One region of the Aurantimonas sp. NFXS3 genome, then DNA from elsewhere that is predicted to be linked to it. Evidence: predicted binding sites of a transcription regulator. Region 1 holds the regulator's gene; each other region holds the start of a gene.

Region 1 (3,471 bases):
AGGATGCCGAGATTGTCGCACATCTCGCGCAGGCCCGTCAGGCACATGGGCGGGACGCTGCGGATGCCGCCCTCGCCCTGGATCGGCTCGATCAGGATCGCCGCGACGTCGGGCTGCGCCGCCGCCTCGCGCAGCGCGTCATGGTCACCGAAGGGCAACTGGTCGAAGCCTTCGACCTTCGGGCCGTAGCCCTCCAGATATTTCTTCTGCCCGCCGGCCGCGATGGTGGCCAGCGTGCGCCCGTGAAAGGCGCCCTCGAAGGTCAGGATGCGATAGCGCTCCGGCGCGCCGTTGACGTAGTGATAGCGCCGCGCGGTCTTGATCGCGCATTCCACCGCCTCGGCGCCGGAATTGGCGAAGAAGGCGCGGTCGGCGAAGGTCGCCGCCGTCAGCCGTTCGGCCATCCGCGTCTGGTCGGGGATCTCGTAGAGATTGGAGACGTGCCACAGCTTCTCGGCCTGCGCCTTCATCGTCTCGACGAGATGGGGATGGGCATGGCCGAGGCAGTTCACCGCGATGCCGCCGCCAAAGTCCATGAAACGTCGGCCGTCGCGCGTCTCCAGCCAGACGCCGCTGCCGCGCTCGAAGGCGAGCGGCGCGCGTGCATAGGTCTCGAAGAGCGGCGAGGAATGGTCCGTCGTGTCAGCCATGGCCTTTGACTTTGCTGGATCGTAAGGGTCGGATCCGGTTATTGTTGCGGGATCGGTTCGGCGCGCGAACCGCTGGGGCGGGATGCTTGAAACGCCAAAGCCTGCCGATGGGGCAGGCTTTCGAGCGTTTTCCGAGACTTCGGAGCTTCCGCTATACCATGGCGAGCCGACGCGGTGTCAATCGAACCGCATTTTCGCCCTGCTTGTCGGTCATAGGCTTGACGAACGTCACGGGCGGCAACAAAGGCTGGGGAAAAGCCCCAAACGATTCCCCTGCGTCCCCGGCGAGCCTTGTCAGCGAGTCCGCGGCTGGGCTATCTTGCCGTCAAGATACTAGATTTCGTGCGGCGGACCTAGTTCCTCAATATATCTTGTGCGTTCTGGCGCGGTCAGCCGTCGCGCTTGTGGAGGGATTCCAGCCGTCGCGACTATGCCGAAAGGAGCTTGCCATGGGCTGGACTGACGAACGCGTGGAGCTGCTCAAGCAGCTCTGGACCGAAGGCCTGAGCGCCAGCCAGATCGCCGACCGCCTGGGCGGCGTCAGCCGCAACGCCGTGATCGGCAAGGTGCACCGCCTGAAACTCGAATCGCGGGCCCGCCAGCCGAATGTCGCGCAGCCGGTTGCCGTCGAGCGCCCTGCCCCGCGCCGCACGGCCGAGGTCGAGACCGTCGAGATGGTGGTGCCGGCCCGTCTGGTCGCCGCCTCGCAGCAGCAGGCCCCGAGCCGTTCCATGCCGCGCACCATGGGCGCCACCGCGCTGAAGATGGAGCCGGAGGAAGAGCTCGAGGTGATGGACCAGCCGCAGGAGCGCGAGAGCGCCGAAGTGGTGCCGATCGCCCGCAAGCTCAGCCTCGTCGAGCTGACCGAGACCACCTGTAAATGGCCGGTCGGCGACCCGATGAAGCCGGACTTCCATTTCTGCGGCAACAACGCCCGCGATGCCTCGCCCTATTGCGCCTATCACGCCAAGCTGGCCTTCCAGCCCTTCTCGGATCGCCGCCGCGCCCGCTAGGCGCCACAGACCGTACCCAACGCAAACACCCCGCGTGGCCAGGCCGCGCGGGGTGTTTGCGTTTCAGGCTCGTGAAGAAGCCGCCCGGCGCCGGGCGGAGACCCGTCAGGCGCCGGCGCTCAGCCGCGTGCGGGCCGGCGCGGCGGGGGACCTGGCGGCGCTGAACTGCTCGTCCAGCGCATAGCCGGCGCCGCGCACGGTGCGGATCGGGTCGCGCTCGCGGCCGCGATTGATCGCCTTGCGCAGCCGGCCGACATGGACGTCCACGGTGCGCTCGTCGACATAGATGTCGCGGCCCCAGACGCCGTCGAGCAGCTGCTCGCGGGAGAACACCCGGCCCGGCGACTGCATGAAGAATTCCATCAGCTTGAACTCGGTCGGTCCGAGCTTGAGCTCGCGGCCGGCGCGGCGCACCCGATGGGTCTCGCGATCGAGATCGATGTCGCCGGCGACGAGCTGGCTGGAGATCTTCTCGGGCTTGGAGCGGCGCAGCATGGCCCGCACCCGGGCGATCAGTTCCGGCGTCGAGAACGGCTTGACGACATAGTCGTCCGCGCCGACCGACAGGCCGCGCACCCGCTCGCTCTCCTCGCCGCGTGCCGTCAGCATCAGGATCGGCAGGCGCTCGGTCTCCTCGCGCTGGCGCAGCCGCCGGCAGAGCTCGACACCCGACAGGCCGGGCAGCATCCAGTCGAGGATCAGGAGATCGGGCACCTCCTCCTTCAGCCGGATATCGGCCTCGTCGCCCCGGTCGATGACGTCGACGACGTAGCCCTCGGCCTCGAGATTGTACCGCAGGAGAATGCCGAGGGCTTCCTCGTCCTCGACGACGACGATCCGTGCGCTCATCGGTTTCAGCCCCCGTCAGCCTGGGTGGGCGGGTCGTTCGGCACCGGCTGGGTCATCGTCGCCGTGTTGTCGCGCTTCGGCCGCTCGTTCTCGAGCTGCTTGCCGGTCTGGATGTAATAGACCGTCTCGGCGATGTTGGTGGCGTGATCGCCGATCCGCTCGATGTTCTTGGCCGAGAACAGGAGATGGGTGCAGGAGGTGATGTTGCGCGGATCCTCCATCATGTAGGTCAGGAGCTCGCGGAAGATCGAGGTGTACATCGCATCGATCTGCTCGTCGTTCTCGCGCATGGCGAGCGCGCGCTCGTAGTCCCGCTCGCCATAGGCGTCGAGCACTTCCTTGAGCTGCTCCAGCGCCATTTCCGACAGATGCTCGATGCCGCGCACCAGCTGCACCGGATGGGCATGGTCGTGTACCGCGATCACCCGCTTGGCGATGTTCTTGGCCAGGTCGCCGATCCGCTCCAGATCGTTGGAGATGCGGATGGCGCCGACGATCTCGCGCAGGTCGACGGCCATCGGCTGGCGCTTGGCGATGGTCATGATCGCCCGCTCGTCCAGCGCCCGCTGGGCGTCGTCCAAAAGCAGGTCGTCGGCGACCACCGACTGGGCCAGCCCCCAGTCGCTGCGCATCAGCGCGGCGACCGACTGCTCGACCATCCGCTCGGCCATCCCGCCCATTTCCGAGATCCGGCGGACGATCAGCTTCAGCTCGTCTTCGTAGGACGTGACTGTATGTTCGGTCATGGGCATGACGCTTCCTTGCCTTCGTTCAGCCGAAGCGGCCGGTGATGTAGTCCTGGGTGCGCTTGTCGTCCGGGTTGGAGAACATCTTCTCCGTCGGGCCGACCTCCACCAGATAGCCGAGATGGAACATCGCCGTGCGCTGCGAGACGCGCGCCGCCTGCTGCATCGAATGGGTGACGATGACGATGGTGTAGTTCTGCTTCAGCTCGTCGA
Region 2 (3,471 bases), on a different contig from region 1:
GAACAACGCCGGGCGGTCGAACCGCCCGGCGTCGGTGACGATGGCGCTTACTGCGCTTCGGCGATCGCCTCGTTGCCGAGTTCGACGATCTTGTCGAGCGCGGCCTGGGCGTCCTGCTGGCCCGACAGCATCAGCTCGAACTGCTCGTTCTCAATGTCGCGCAGCTGCGGCAGGTTGGGCAGGCGCACGCCCTTGGAGTTCTCGGTCGGCTCCTTGCCCATCATCTGCAGGATCGGGGTCTCGCGGCCCGGGTTCTTCTCGTAGAAGCCCGAATCCTTGGTCGCCTCGTAGGCGTCCATGGTCACCGGCAGGTAACCCGACACCTGGTGCAGGCGCGACTGGATCTCGGTCTGGGACAGGAAGTTGAAGAACTCCGCGATGCCCTTGTACTCCTCGTCGGACTTGCCGCCGAAGACCCAGAGGCTGGCGCCGCCCGGAATGGTGTTCTGCGGCGCGCCCTCGGCATTGGCGTCATAGGGAAGCTGGCCGATGCCGTAGTTCATGCCCGACTTGACGATGTCGCCGAGACCGCCGGAGGATTCCGTCAGGATCCCGCACTCGCCCGACAGGAAGAGCTGCTTGGCTTCCGAGGTGCGGCCGCCGTAGCGGAAGACGCCGTCCTTGGCGAGATCGGCGATGTCCTGGAAATGCTGGACATAGAGCGGCTCGTTGAGCTTCAGCTCGACATCGGTGCCGGCCAGGCCGTTCTCGTTGGTGCCATAGGCCACGTTGTTCCACGCCGCGAAGTTCTCGAGGTGGATCCAGGTCAGCCAGGTCGAGGTGTAGCCGCACTCGGCCGCGCCCGATTCCTTGATGGTGCGGGCGGCCGCGAACACGTCCTGCCAGGTCTCCGGCGGGCTGTCGACGTCGAGGCCGGCCTTCTCGAAGATGTCCTTGTTGTAGTACAGGATCGGTGACGAGGAATTGTACGGGAAGGACAGCATCGTGCCGTCCGGCTTGGAGTAATAGGCGACGATGCCGGGCAGGTAGTTCGACTTGTCGAAATTATAGCCGCCGGCTTCCAGGACGTCGGCGACCGGCATGACCGCACCCTCGGCGCCCATCATCACGCCGGTGCCCACGTCGAACACCTGAATGATCGCCGGCGGCTGCTTGGCGCGGAAGGCAGCGATGCCGGCGTTCAGCGTCTCGGGGTAGGTGCCCTTGAAGACCGGGGTGATCTTGTAGGCGTCCTGGCTCTCGTTGAATTCCTTGGCGAGCGTGTCGACGACTTCGTTGTTGGCGCCCGACATCGCGTGCCACCACTGCAGCTCGGTCACAGCGACGGCCTGACCTGCGCCAGCGACCAGCGCGCCCAGCGCGACGGCGGCGCCCAGAATTTTGCGGTTCATCATGTTTCCTCACCCTTGATGCGACTCTCGGGCCCTGTTGCCGAGCTCGTTGCAAGCCGCTTCTCTAGGAGTGCTTCAAAACCGATCGGTGACACAAGCATGAAGGTTCGATGACAGTGGAAAAACTCGGTCTGGCGGCTGTAACGACCGCGTTCTGACGCACGTCGTGCGCCTGCTGGCTGCCATCAGCCGGTTTCAGGCTGCTACGCGCGAACCGCGTAGCGTTGGCCGCGCAAGCCGCGGCGGCATTCCCAAAATCGTTCGCAAGGATTAGGACATGTCCCCGTGCGCGTCCGCCGGAGGGGCAAGGGGCCCGCGCGCCAAAATGCCATTGGGGAGATTCGCATGGCCTTGATCACCTATCTGACGAAGATCCAGTTCGAGGTCGGGGCCGCCAGCCTGCTCGGCGCGGAATTGCGCGAACTGGGCGTTCGCACGCCGATGGTCGTCGCCGACAAGGGGATCGTCGCGGCGGGGCTGGTGGAGCGCGTGCTGTCGGCCGGCGGCCTGCCTGCCGACACGGTGGTCTTCGACGGCACCCCCGAGAACCCGACCGAAGCGGCGGTCAACGCGGCTCTGGCGCTCTATCGCGAGCATGGCTGCGACAGCCTCGTGGCGATCGGCGGCGGCTCGCCCATCGACCTGGCCAAGGCGGTGTCGCTGCTGGCCACCCATGCCGGACCGCTGGAACAATACGCCGCGATCCTCGGTGGCATTCCGAAGATCACCGCGAACAAGCCGCCGCTGATCGCCATTCCGACGACCGCCGGCACCGGCAGCGAGGTCGGGCGCGCCGCGCTCGTCACGCTCGACGACGGCCGCAAGCTCGGCTTCATCTCGCCGCACATGATCCCGAGCGTGGCGATCTGCGATCCGGAGCTGACCGTCGGCCTGCCCTCGGGACTGACCGCGGCGACCGGCATGGACGCCGTCACCCACTGCATCGAGACCTATCTGTCGCCGCGCTACAATCCGCCGGCCGAGGCGATCGCGCTGGACGGGCTGGCCCGCGCCATGCGCTGGATCCGCCGGGCGACGGAGGCCGGCGACGACATCACCGCGCGCAGCGAGATGATGATGGCGGCGCTGCAGGGCGGCATGACCTTCCAGAAGGGGCTCGGCGCGGTCCACTCGCTGTCGCATCCGCTCGGCGGACTGAAGAGCGTGCGCCTGCATCACGGCACGATCAACGCCATCCTGCTGCCGGCGGTGCTGCGCTACAACGCGCCGTCGGCCGAGGAAAAGTACCGGGCGCTGGCCGCTGCGATGGGGCTGGAGGCGGGCGCCGATCTGGCCGCGGCGATCACCGCGCTGAACCGCGATCTCGCCATGCCGACGACCCTGTCGGAAATGAACGTGCCGCGCGACTGTTTCGGCCTCGTCGCCGAGGGCGCCGAGCGCGACCATTCGACGGCCACCAATCCGCGGCCGGCCGTCGCGGCCGATTTCCTGAAACTGCTCGAAGAGGCCTATTGAGCCGAAAGGCGCAACGCCTGGCTCGGGAGGTTATCGAGGATTGACGAACCGGGCGCCGGGCGCCCGGTCGTCATTGGCTGGATCAGCCCTTCGGCTTGGGCCGCGGGCGGCGCGGCTTGGCGCTGCCGGGACCGGTGCCGCCCTTGCGGTTGAACGGCTTCTTGCTGAAGCCGCCCTTGCGGTCGGCATCGCCCCCGCCCGGTGCGCCCGTCGGGGAGATGGTGATGTCGTCGCCGTCGCTGACTTCGGCGGCGTCGGCAAAGCGCTTGGCGACGCTCTCGGAGATCTCGAACTTCGTCTCGCGATCGAAGATCTTGATCATGCCGATCTCCTGCCGGGTGATCTTGCCGCGGCGGCACAGCAGCGGCAGGATCCACTTCGGATCGGCATTGTTGCGCCGGCCGACATCCATGTGGAACCACACCATCGGGCCGCTGGCCTGATCGCGCTCCTTGCGCGGCGTGCGTTCCTTGCCGGCGAAATCCTTGCCGGCCTTCGGGTCGGGGCCGAAGCCGGGATCGAAGACGTCCTCGGGCGCCGGCAGGCGCGAGCGATAGAGCCTTGCCAGTGCCGCGGCGATGGTTTCCGGCGAATGCTTCTCCAGGAGGCTGCGGGCGGCGGCGAGATCGTCCTCGCCGGGCTC
Region 3 (3,471 bases), 450 kb from region 1:
GGCAGGTTCTTCTTGTCGATCGAATGCGCGTCCATCGGTCCCCCTCGTACACAACGCTGTTCATGGCCCGCCTCGACGCCGCGCCCGATCAGCACCTCTGGGGTGAGCGGGTTTTGTGGCGGCAACGGGGCATGGCTCCCCGCGGCGGACTATAGGCGATGCTCCGCTGCAATAGTGTTGCAGCGATCCCACAAGCAGCGAATTCGCCTCGATGCCCGCGAGAGGGTCCCGGCCAGCAAAAAGGCGCGCCCTGCGGACGCGCCTTCCTTGTGTTTCAACGAGTTGGTCGTAAGACCGGACTCAGAAAGTGAACTTCATCGAGGCGTTGACCGCATAGACGAAATCGTCGCCGACCGTGGCATTGAAGTACGCACCGTCGCTGGTCGACTGCTCGCCATCGGTCCAGTAGCCGACGAGACCGCCGAAGCGCAGCTCGCTCCACTCATTGGCCTTGAACGAGACGCCGCCGGCCAGGGTGTAGAGATCGGTGTAGGTCGTCTCCGAACCGGTCGACACGCCGCGATCGTAGCCGACCGAGACGGCCGCCGAGATCTCGTCGGTGAACGCCCGGCCGAGGCCGATCGACGCCGTGTAGCCGTCACGCCAGTTGTAGGGCGACAGGCTCGAGCGGGTCACGCCACCGGTGGTGATCGAGCTGACGGCGGTGCCGTTGGTGCTCCAGTCGGTCCAGCGGAACGACGCCAGCAGCAACGTGCCCGGTGCGATGCCGGTCTGCGCGTTGATGTAGAGGCTCTGCGGGCTGACGACATCCGAGAAGTTGGAGGTGCCTGCCGCAACTGGAGTTCCGGGAGCCGGAGCGCCGGGCACGACAACCTGCACGCCACCGGGTCCGATGATGTAGGCATCGCCGTTCGCCGTCACCTGTCCGGTACCGGTGAACTCATCATGCGTTGCCTCGGAGCGATACATCACCTGGGCGCGCAGAGCGATTTCCGGCTTCTCGAATGCCGCACCGACGCGATAGCCGTATGCATAGTCGCTCTTCGTCTCGACGGTCGTGCGCACCGGCAGGAACACCGGAACCGCATTGATCGGAGTCGCAGAGAGGCTGGTTCCATCGAAGGTGAAGTCTTCGGCGAAGACGCCGCCGAGAATGCTGAAGCGGCCGATGTCATTGGTGTAGGACAGGCGGCAGGTCAGGCCGAACTCGTTCGACTCGAACTCGCTCGTCTCGGTTCGCGAATTGGCCGTCGGACCAGCCGGAAGCGCCCCGCCCGGCGCGCCGGTGTAGTCGGATTCCGCCGCGAAGGAGATCACGTAGGTGCCTGCGCAGCCAGCCATCTCGCTGTTGATGCCGAAGGCCAGCGACGGGATGAGGTAATCCTGCGTATAGGTGCCGAAATTGCCGCTCTGGCCGTTTATCGACTCGAAGCCGCGCTGCGGATTGACGTAGGTGACGCCGGTCCGCATCACGGCGGTGCCCTGCTCGAACAGGATGTCCGTGTCAGCCGTGCCGCGCTGGAAGCCACCGGCGAGGGCCGACGTGCTGAGCGCCGCCGAAGCCAGGGACGCGCCGAGAATCGTTGTCAGAAAAGTTCGCAATGGAATCCCCCCACTCTTGTTGAACTTCCGCGGGAACCCAGCCGCTGAAAGTTGACGCAAACGTAAACGATAAATTCGCGGTCCGGAACTCCCCGGTTGCAACACCGGGGCGATTGCGACGCTTCCGCCACAGCGGCGATCATAGCCGGCGAAGCCTGCGCAAGCCTTTGCACATTCTGCTTTTTCGCGTTGGGGAACGGGCAGTTACGTAGGGAGAGATCGGCGCGCGCGCGGCACGAGGAGACAAAATCGTGTCCCGAGCGTGTCATAAATACGACAGATCGACGGCTCGGGGCCAAGGGCCGGATGATACCGGGCCTTGCAGGAGCACGGCGCCTCCATGCAAGGAAACGCCGTGCTCCCGGTTGTAAGGCTACTGCAACCGTTCGAGCGCCGCCGACAGCTTGTCGGCCTCGATCCGGTAGCCTTCGCGCTTCTCGCGCTCCTGCTCGACGATCTCGTCAGGCGCGTTGGCGACGAACTTCTGGTTGGAGAGCTTGCGGTCGATCCGCTCGATCTCGCCCAGGGCCTTGTCGCGGGCCTTGCCAAGGCGGCTGCGCTCGGCGGCGACGTCGATGAGCCCGGCCAGCGGCAGGGCAAAGCTGCCCCCTGCCGCGAGGATCTGCGCCGACTGTTCCGGCGCGGTCTCCGCGGTGACGATGGTCGCCAGCCGTGCCAGCCGCTTCACCGCGGCGCCGTGCCGCTCCAGCCGCGCCGCGGTCGCCGCATCCGGCGCCACCGCGACGAGATCGGCCTCGGTCGCCGCCGGCACGTTCATCTCGGACCGCACCGAGCGGATCTCCGACACAACCTCGATCAGCCAGTTGATGTCGTCGGCGGCGTCGCGGTCGGCGAAGTCGAGCACCGGCCAGGCCGCATGGCAGAGCAGCGAGGCGCGTTCGCCGGCGGCGGTCACCTGCCACAGCTCCTCGGTGATGAACGGCATGAACGGATGCAGCAGCGCGTAGATCCGGTCGAGCACCGCCCCCATGACGTGCCGCACCTCGTTGGCCGCAGCCTCGTCGCTGCCCATCAGAGCCGGCTTGGCCAGCTCCACATACCAGTCGCAGAACAGGTTCCAGACGAAGCGGTAGAGCGTCGCCGCCGCCTCGTTGAAGCGGTAGGCCGCGATGGCGGTCTCAGTCTCGGCGATGGTGCGGCCGAGCTCGGTCACGACCCAGCGGTTCAGCGGCAGCGTGAGCTGCGACGGATCGAGGGTGCCGCCGTGCACGGCGCCGTTCATCTCGGCGAAGCGGGTCGCGTTCCACAGCTTGGTGCCGAAGTTGCGGTAGCCGGCGATGCGCTGCGGATCGAGCTTCACGTCGCGGCCCTGCGCCGCCATGATCGCCAGGGTGAAGCGCAGGGCGTCGGCGCCGAACTCGTCGATGAGATCGAGCGGATCGACCACATTGCCCTTCGACTTCGACATCTTGGCGCCGGTCTTGTCGCGCACCAGGGCGTGGACATAAACCGTGTGGAACGGCTCCTCGTCCATGAATTCGAGGCCCATCATCATCATCCGGGCGACCCAGAAGAAGATGATGTCGAAGCCGGTGACGAGGACGCTGGTCGGATAATAGGTCGCGAGTTCCGGCGTCTGGTCCGGCCAGCCGAGCGTCGAGAACGGCCAGAGGGCCGACGAGAACCAGGTGTCGAGAACGTCCTCGTCGCGATGCAGGAAGCCGTCGCGGCGCGCCGGGTCGGCGGCCATGGCGCGGGCTTCCTCGTCGTCGATTGTGCCGTTGGTGACATAATGCGACAGCGCCGCGGCGACCGCCTCTTCCTCGGTCTTGGCGACGAAGATCTCGCCGTCCGGCCCGTACCAGGCCGGGATCTGGTGGCCCCACCAGAGCTGACGCGAGATGCACCAGGGCTGGATGTTCTCCATCCAGTCGAAATAGGTCTTTT
Region 4 (3,471 bases), on a different contig from region 1:
ATGGCGAGCAGCACGGACAGGACGGTGCCCCACAGGGCGATCTGCACCGTGACGACCATTTCCTCGGCGTAGTAGCGCCAGTCGGTGAAGTCGGGATTGGCGAAGCCGGCGGCGTATTGCGCCATATTGTCGGCATCGGTGAAGAGATAGGTCCAGCGTCCCATCTCGGCCGGTGCCCAGCTCCACAGAAGGGCGGCCGCAAGCCCGATCCAGATCACCGCGTTCCAAGCACTGCGGGACCAGTCGCGGCCGGCATTCAGGTCGGGGGCAGCGGGGCGCGAGAGAGAAACCGCGTCGTCGGTCATCGGGCATCCTGTGATCGGCGAAACCGGCCGGCGCCTGGATGCGGTGCCGGCCGGAGGGATGTGGCGAAATGTGCGGCGGGCAGGGCCCGTCGCCGCGTGACGCGTCAGCTCTGCGGAGCGCTCTTGATCTTCTCCTCGTAGCCGGCCTTTTCCGCTTCGAGCTTCTCGATCTCGGCGGTCTTCTCCTCGGCGCTCCGGGACTCGTCGGCCTCGATCTGGGCGATCGTCTTCGACAGTTCCATCACGCGGATCGGCAGGAGCTGGTCATTGGTGGATGCGACGAAAGGCGCCCATTCGAGGCCCGCAAGGACTTCCTTCTCGTGGGCCACGTCACCGGTCGACTGGTCGGTGCCGTAGGTCACGAAGAACTCCCTGATCTTGTCCTTGCTCTCCTGCGGCAGGTTGGTGTTCCACACGATCGGATCGGCCGGGATCAGCGGCGACTTCCAGATCACCTTGATCTTGGCGAAGGCGTCCGGATTGTTCTTCTCGATGAGGGCAAGGCTCTCGGTATTGTTCGCCGCCGCATCGACCTGGCCGTTGGCGACGGCCATGGCGTTGGTCTCGTGGTTGGCGTTGGTGACGTTCTTGAAGCATTCCTTCGGGTCGACGCCGTTGGCGGCGAAGACGAAGGTCATCGGGACGAGATAGCCGGAGGTCGAGTTCGGGTCGCCGAGGCCGAAATTCAGCGACTGGTCGCAGGTCAGGAGATCCTCGACCTTCTCGAGCGGCGAGTCCTTCGGTGCGAGCACCAGCGACCAGTAGCCGGGATTGCCGGAGATATCGACGGTCTGCGCGAAGATCTCGCCATTGGCGCGATCGACGGCTTCCATGGCGGACTTGTTGCCGTACCAGGCGAGCTGCACCTTGTCGAAACGCATGCCCTCGATGACGCCGGCATAGTCGGACGCGAAGAAGGGCTTCACGGCGAGGCCGGTCTTCTCTTCCATGTCGGCGAGGAACGGCTCCCATTTCGGCCGCAGATTCTGCTGGCTCTCGGTGGAGATGATGCCGAAGGCCAGCTCGTCCTGGGCAAGCGCCGTGGTCGAGATGCCGGCGACCATCGTGGCGGCGGCGAGTGTGCGAAGAACCATGTTCATGGCGTTGTTCCCCTGTTGCGTTTGGTTGTCGTGGTGACTTCAGGCCGGCACCAGCGCCGGTGCGTTGACCGGCGCTTGCTTCGTCGCCCGGACGCGCCTGTCGGCGTCGACCGGCAGTGCGTCCGGAAGGACGAGTTCTTCCGAATCCGCGCCGTAGAGCTCGGTCAGGAAGGCGTTGGTCAGTGCGTGGGAGGGGCCGTCATAGACGACCTCGCCGCCGCGCAGCGCGATGGTGCGGGGGCAGTAGCGGCGGGCATATTCGACCTGATGCAGCGACACGACGGCGGTGATCCCGTCGGTGCGGTTGATCTCCGCGATCACGTCCATCACGCGGCGGGCCGAGGCCGGATCGAGCGAGGCGATCGGCTCGTCGGCAAGGATGACGCGGGATTTCTGCACGAGGCAGCGGGCGATGGCCGCGCGCTGCTGCTGGCCGCCGGACAGGGTGGAGGCGCGCTGCCAGGCGACTTCCGGAATGCCGACGCGGCCGAGCGCGGCACGGGCCGCAAGCTTCTCATCGCGCGAGAACCAGCCGAGCGTGCCGCGCCAGCGCGGAATCCGGCCGAGATTGCCGAGGAGGACATTGGTGATGACCGGCAGCCGCGAGACGAGATTGAACTGCTGGAAGATGACGCCGATCTCGCGGCGCATGGCGCGCGCGCCGGCGCCGAGCCGGCCGTCGGACTGGATCGGTGCGCCGAACAGCGCGATGCTCGATCCGGTGCCGCGGTCGGCGCGTTCGAGGCCGGCGATATGGCGGATCAGCGTCGACTTGCCGGAACCGGACGCGCCGATCAGCGCGACCATTTCGCCTTCGGCAATGGTCAGGCTGACCTTGTCGAGCGCCTGCTTCAGGGCAAAGCGCTTGGACAGGTCTTTGATCGCTATGGCGCTCATGCGGGTCCCCCGTCCGGCGTCTCGACGGGTGACTCTTATGAGCGCTCCATGTGGGTGCGATGACGACTTTCTAAACGTTCGATGACAGCCGCTCGGCGGCATCGAAGCGCAGCGGATTATCCGCCGTGACGGTCGAGAAACGCCTGTGCGTCAAGGTTTTGGAAGTCGGCAAGGGCGGCGCGCAGCGTCTCGTGCGGCCAGTCCCACCACGCCAGCGCATCCATGCGCGCGCCGATCTCGGCGGCAAAACGCGGCCGGATCGGCCGGGCGGGAACGCCGCCGACGATCGTATAGGCCGGCACGTCCTTCGAGACGACCGCGCCCGCGCCGATCACAGCGCCGTTGCCGATGGTGACGTCAGGCAGGATCGTCGCGCCATGGCCGATCCAGACATCGTGGCCGATGACGACCCGGTGCGCGCGGCGCCAGTCGAAGAAGCCCGCTTCGTTCTCTTCACCGTCGAAATAATCACCGGCCCGGTAGGTGAAATGGTGCTGGGTGGCGCGCCATGTCGGGTGGTTTGTGGCGTTGATGCGGACGCAAGCGGCAATGTTCACGAACTTGCCGATCGCCGTGCACCAGATGCTGCCGTCTTCCATCACGTAGGAATAGTCGCCGAGGACGGTCTCGGTCAGGCGGCAGCGTTCGGCGATCTCGGTGTAGCGCCCGAGAGCGCAATCCTCGATCTCGGCGCTGGGGTCGACCAGCGGGGATAGGGAGAGCTTCGGCATTCAGGCCGCCTTGCGGGCGGAGAAGGCGGAGACGTCGATGATCCGCGTCGCGATCCGCTCGCGCACCGCCGCATCGTGGAAGATGCCGAGCACGGCGGTGCCCGCCGCGGTCTTGGCCTCGATCATCTCGCAGACCACTTCGCGGTTCTGCGCGTCGAGCGAGGCGGTCGGTTCGTCGAGCAGCAGCAGCGGCTGGTCGGTGATGAAGCCGCGGGCGATGTTCACCCGCTGCTTCTCGCCGCCTGAGAAGGTGGCGGGCGGCAGCTCGAACAGCGGCTCGGGCAGATTGAGGCGGGCCAGCAGAACGCGGGCCCGTTCGCGCGCGGCTTCGGGCGCGGTGCCGCGGGCGACGAGCGGCTCAGCGACGACGTCGAGCGCTGGTACGCGCGGGATGGCGCGCAGGAACTGGCTGACATAGCCGATCGCGTCGCGGCGAAG

Evidence for each region. Region 1 encodes PhoB, which activates phosphate uptake and scavenging genes when phosphate is short. Its sites were predicted from a motif close to TGTCATNNANCTGTCAT; they were not measured.
Region 2: the regulator PhoB is predicted to act here: its motif matches at 1,452-1,468, upstream of ugpB (sn-glycerol-3-phosphate ABC transporter substrate-binding protein UgpB).
Region 3: the regulator PhoB is predicted to act here: its motif matches at 1,816-1,832, upstream of J3367_RS04695 (long-chain fatty acid transporter).
Region 4: the regulator PhoB is predicted to act here: its motif matches at 2,351-2,367, upstream of phnC (phosphonate ABC transporter ATP-binding protein).

The regions. Positions count from the first base shown of each region.
Region 1 is NZ_JAGDDZ010000001.1:576,383-579,853, reverse strand. Features, by position in the region: gene J3367_RS02560 (aspartate aminotransferase family protein) at 1-650, opposite strand, end outside; gene J3367_RS02555 (GcrA family cell cycle regulator) at 1,100-1,663, shown strand; gene phoB (phosphate regulon transcriptional regulator PhoB) at 1,769-2,512, opposite strand; gene phoU (phosphate signaling complex protein PhoU) at 2,518-3,264, opposite strand; gene pstB (phosphate ABC transporter ATP-binding protein PstB) at 3,284-3,471, opposite strand, start outside.
Region 2 is NZ_JAGDDZ010000002.1:319,838-323,308, forward strand. Features, by position in the region: gene ugpB (sn-glycerol-3-phosphate ABC transporter substrate-binding protein UgpB) at 48-1,355, opposite strand; gene J3367_RS06680 (iron-containing alcohol dehydrogenase) at 1,698-2,828, shown strand; gene J3367_RS06685 (DEAD/DEAH box helicase) at 2,911-3,471, opposite strand, start outside.
Region 3 is NZ_JAGDDZ010000001.1:1,028,363-1,031,833, reverse strand. Features, by position in the region: gene ilvD (dihydroxy-acid dehydratase) at 1-35, opposite strand, end outside; gene J3367_RS04695 (long-chain fatty acid transporter) at 301-1,563, opposite strand; gene J3367_RS04690 (valine--tRNA ligase) at 1,937-3,471, opposite strand, start outside.
Region 4 is NZ_JAGDDZ010000007.1:77,016-80,486, reverse strand. Features, by position in the region: gene phnE (phosphonate ABC transporter, permease protein PhnE) at 1-305, opposite strand, end outside; gene phnD (phosphonate ABC transporter substrate-binding protein) at 410-1,405, opposite strand; gene phnC (phosphonate ABC transporter ATP-binding protein) at 1,445-2,302, opposite strand; gene J3367_RS18440 (acetyltransferase) at 2,419-3,033, opposite strand; gene phnL (phosphonate C-P lyase system protein PhnL) at 3,034-3,471, opposite strand, start outside.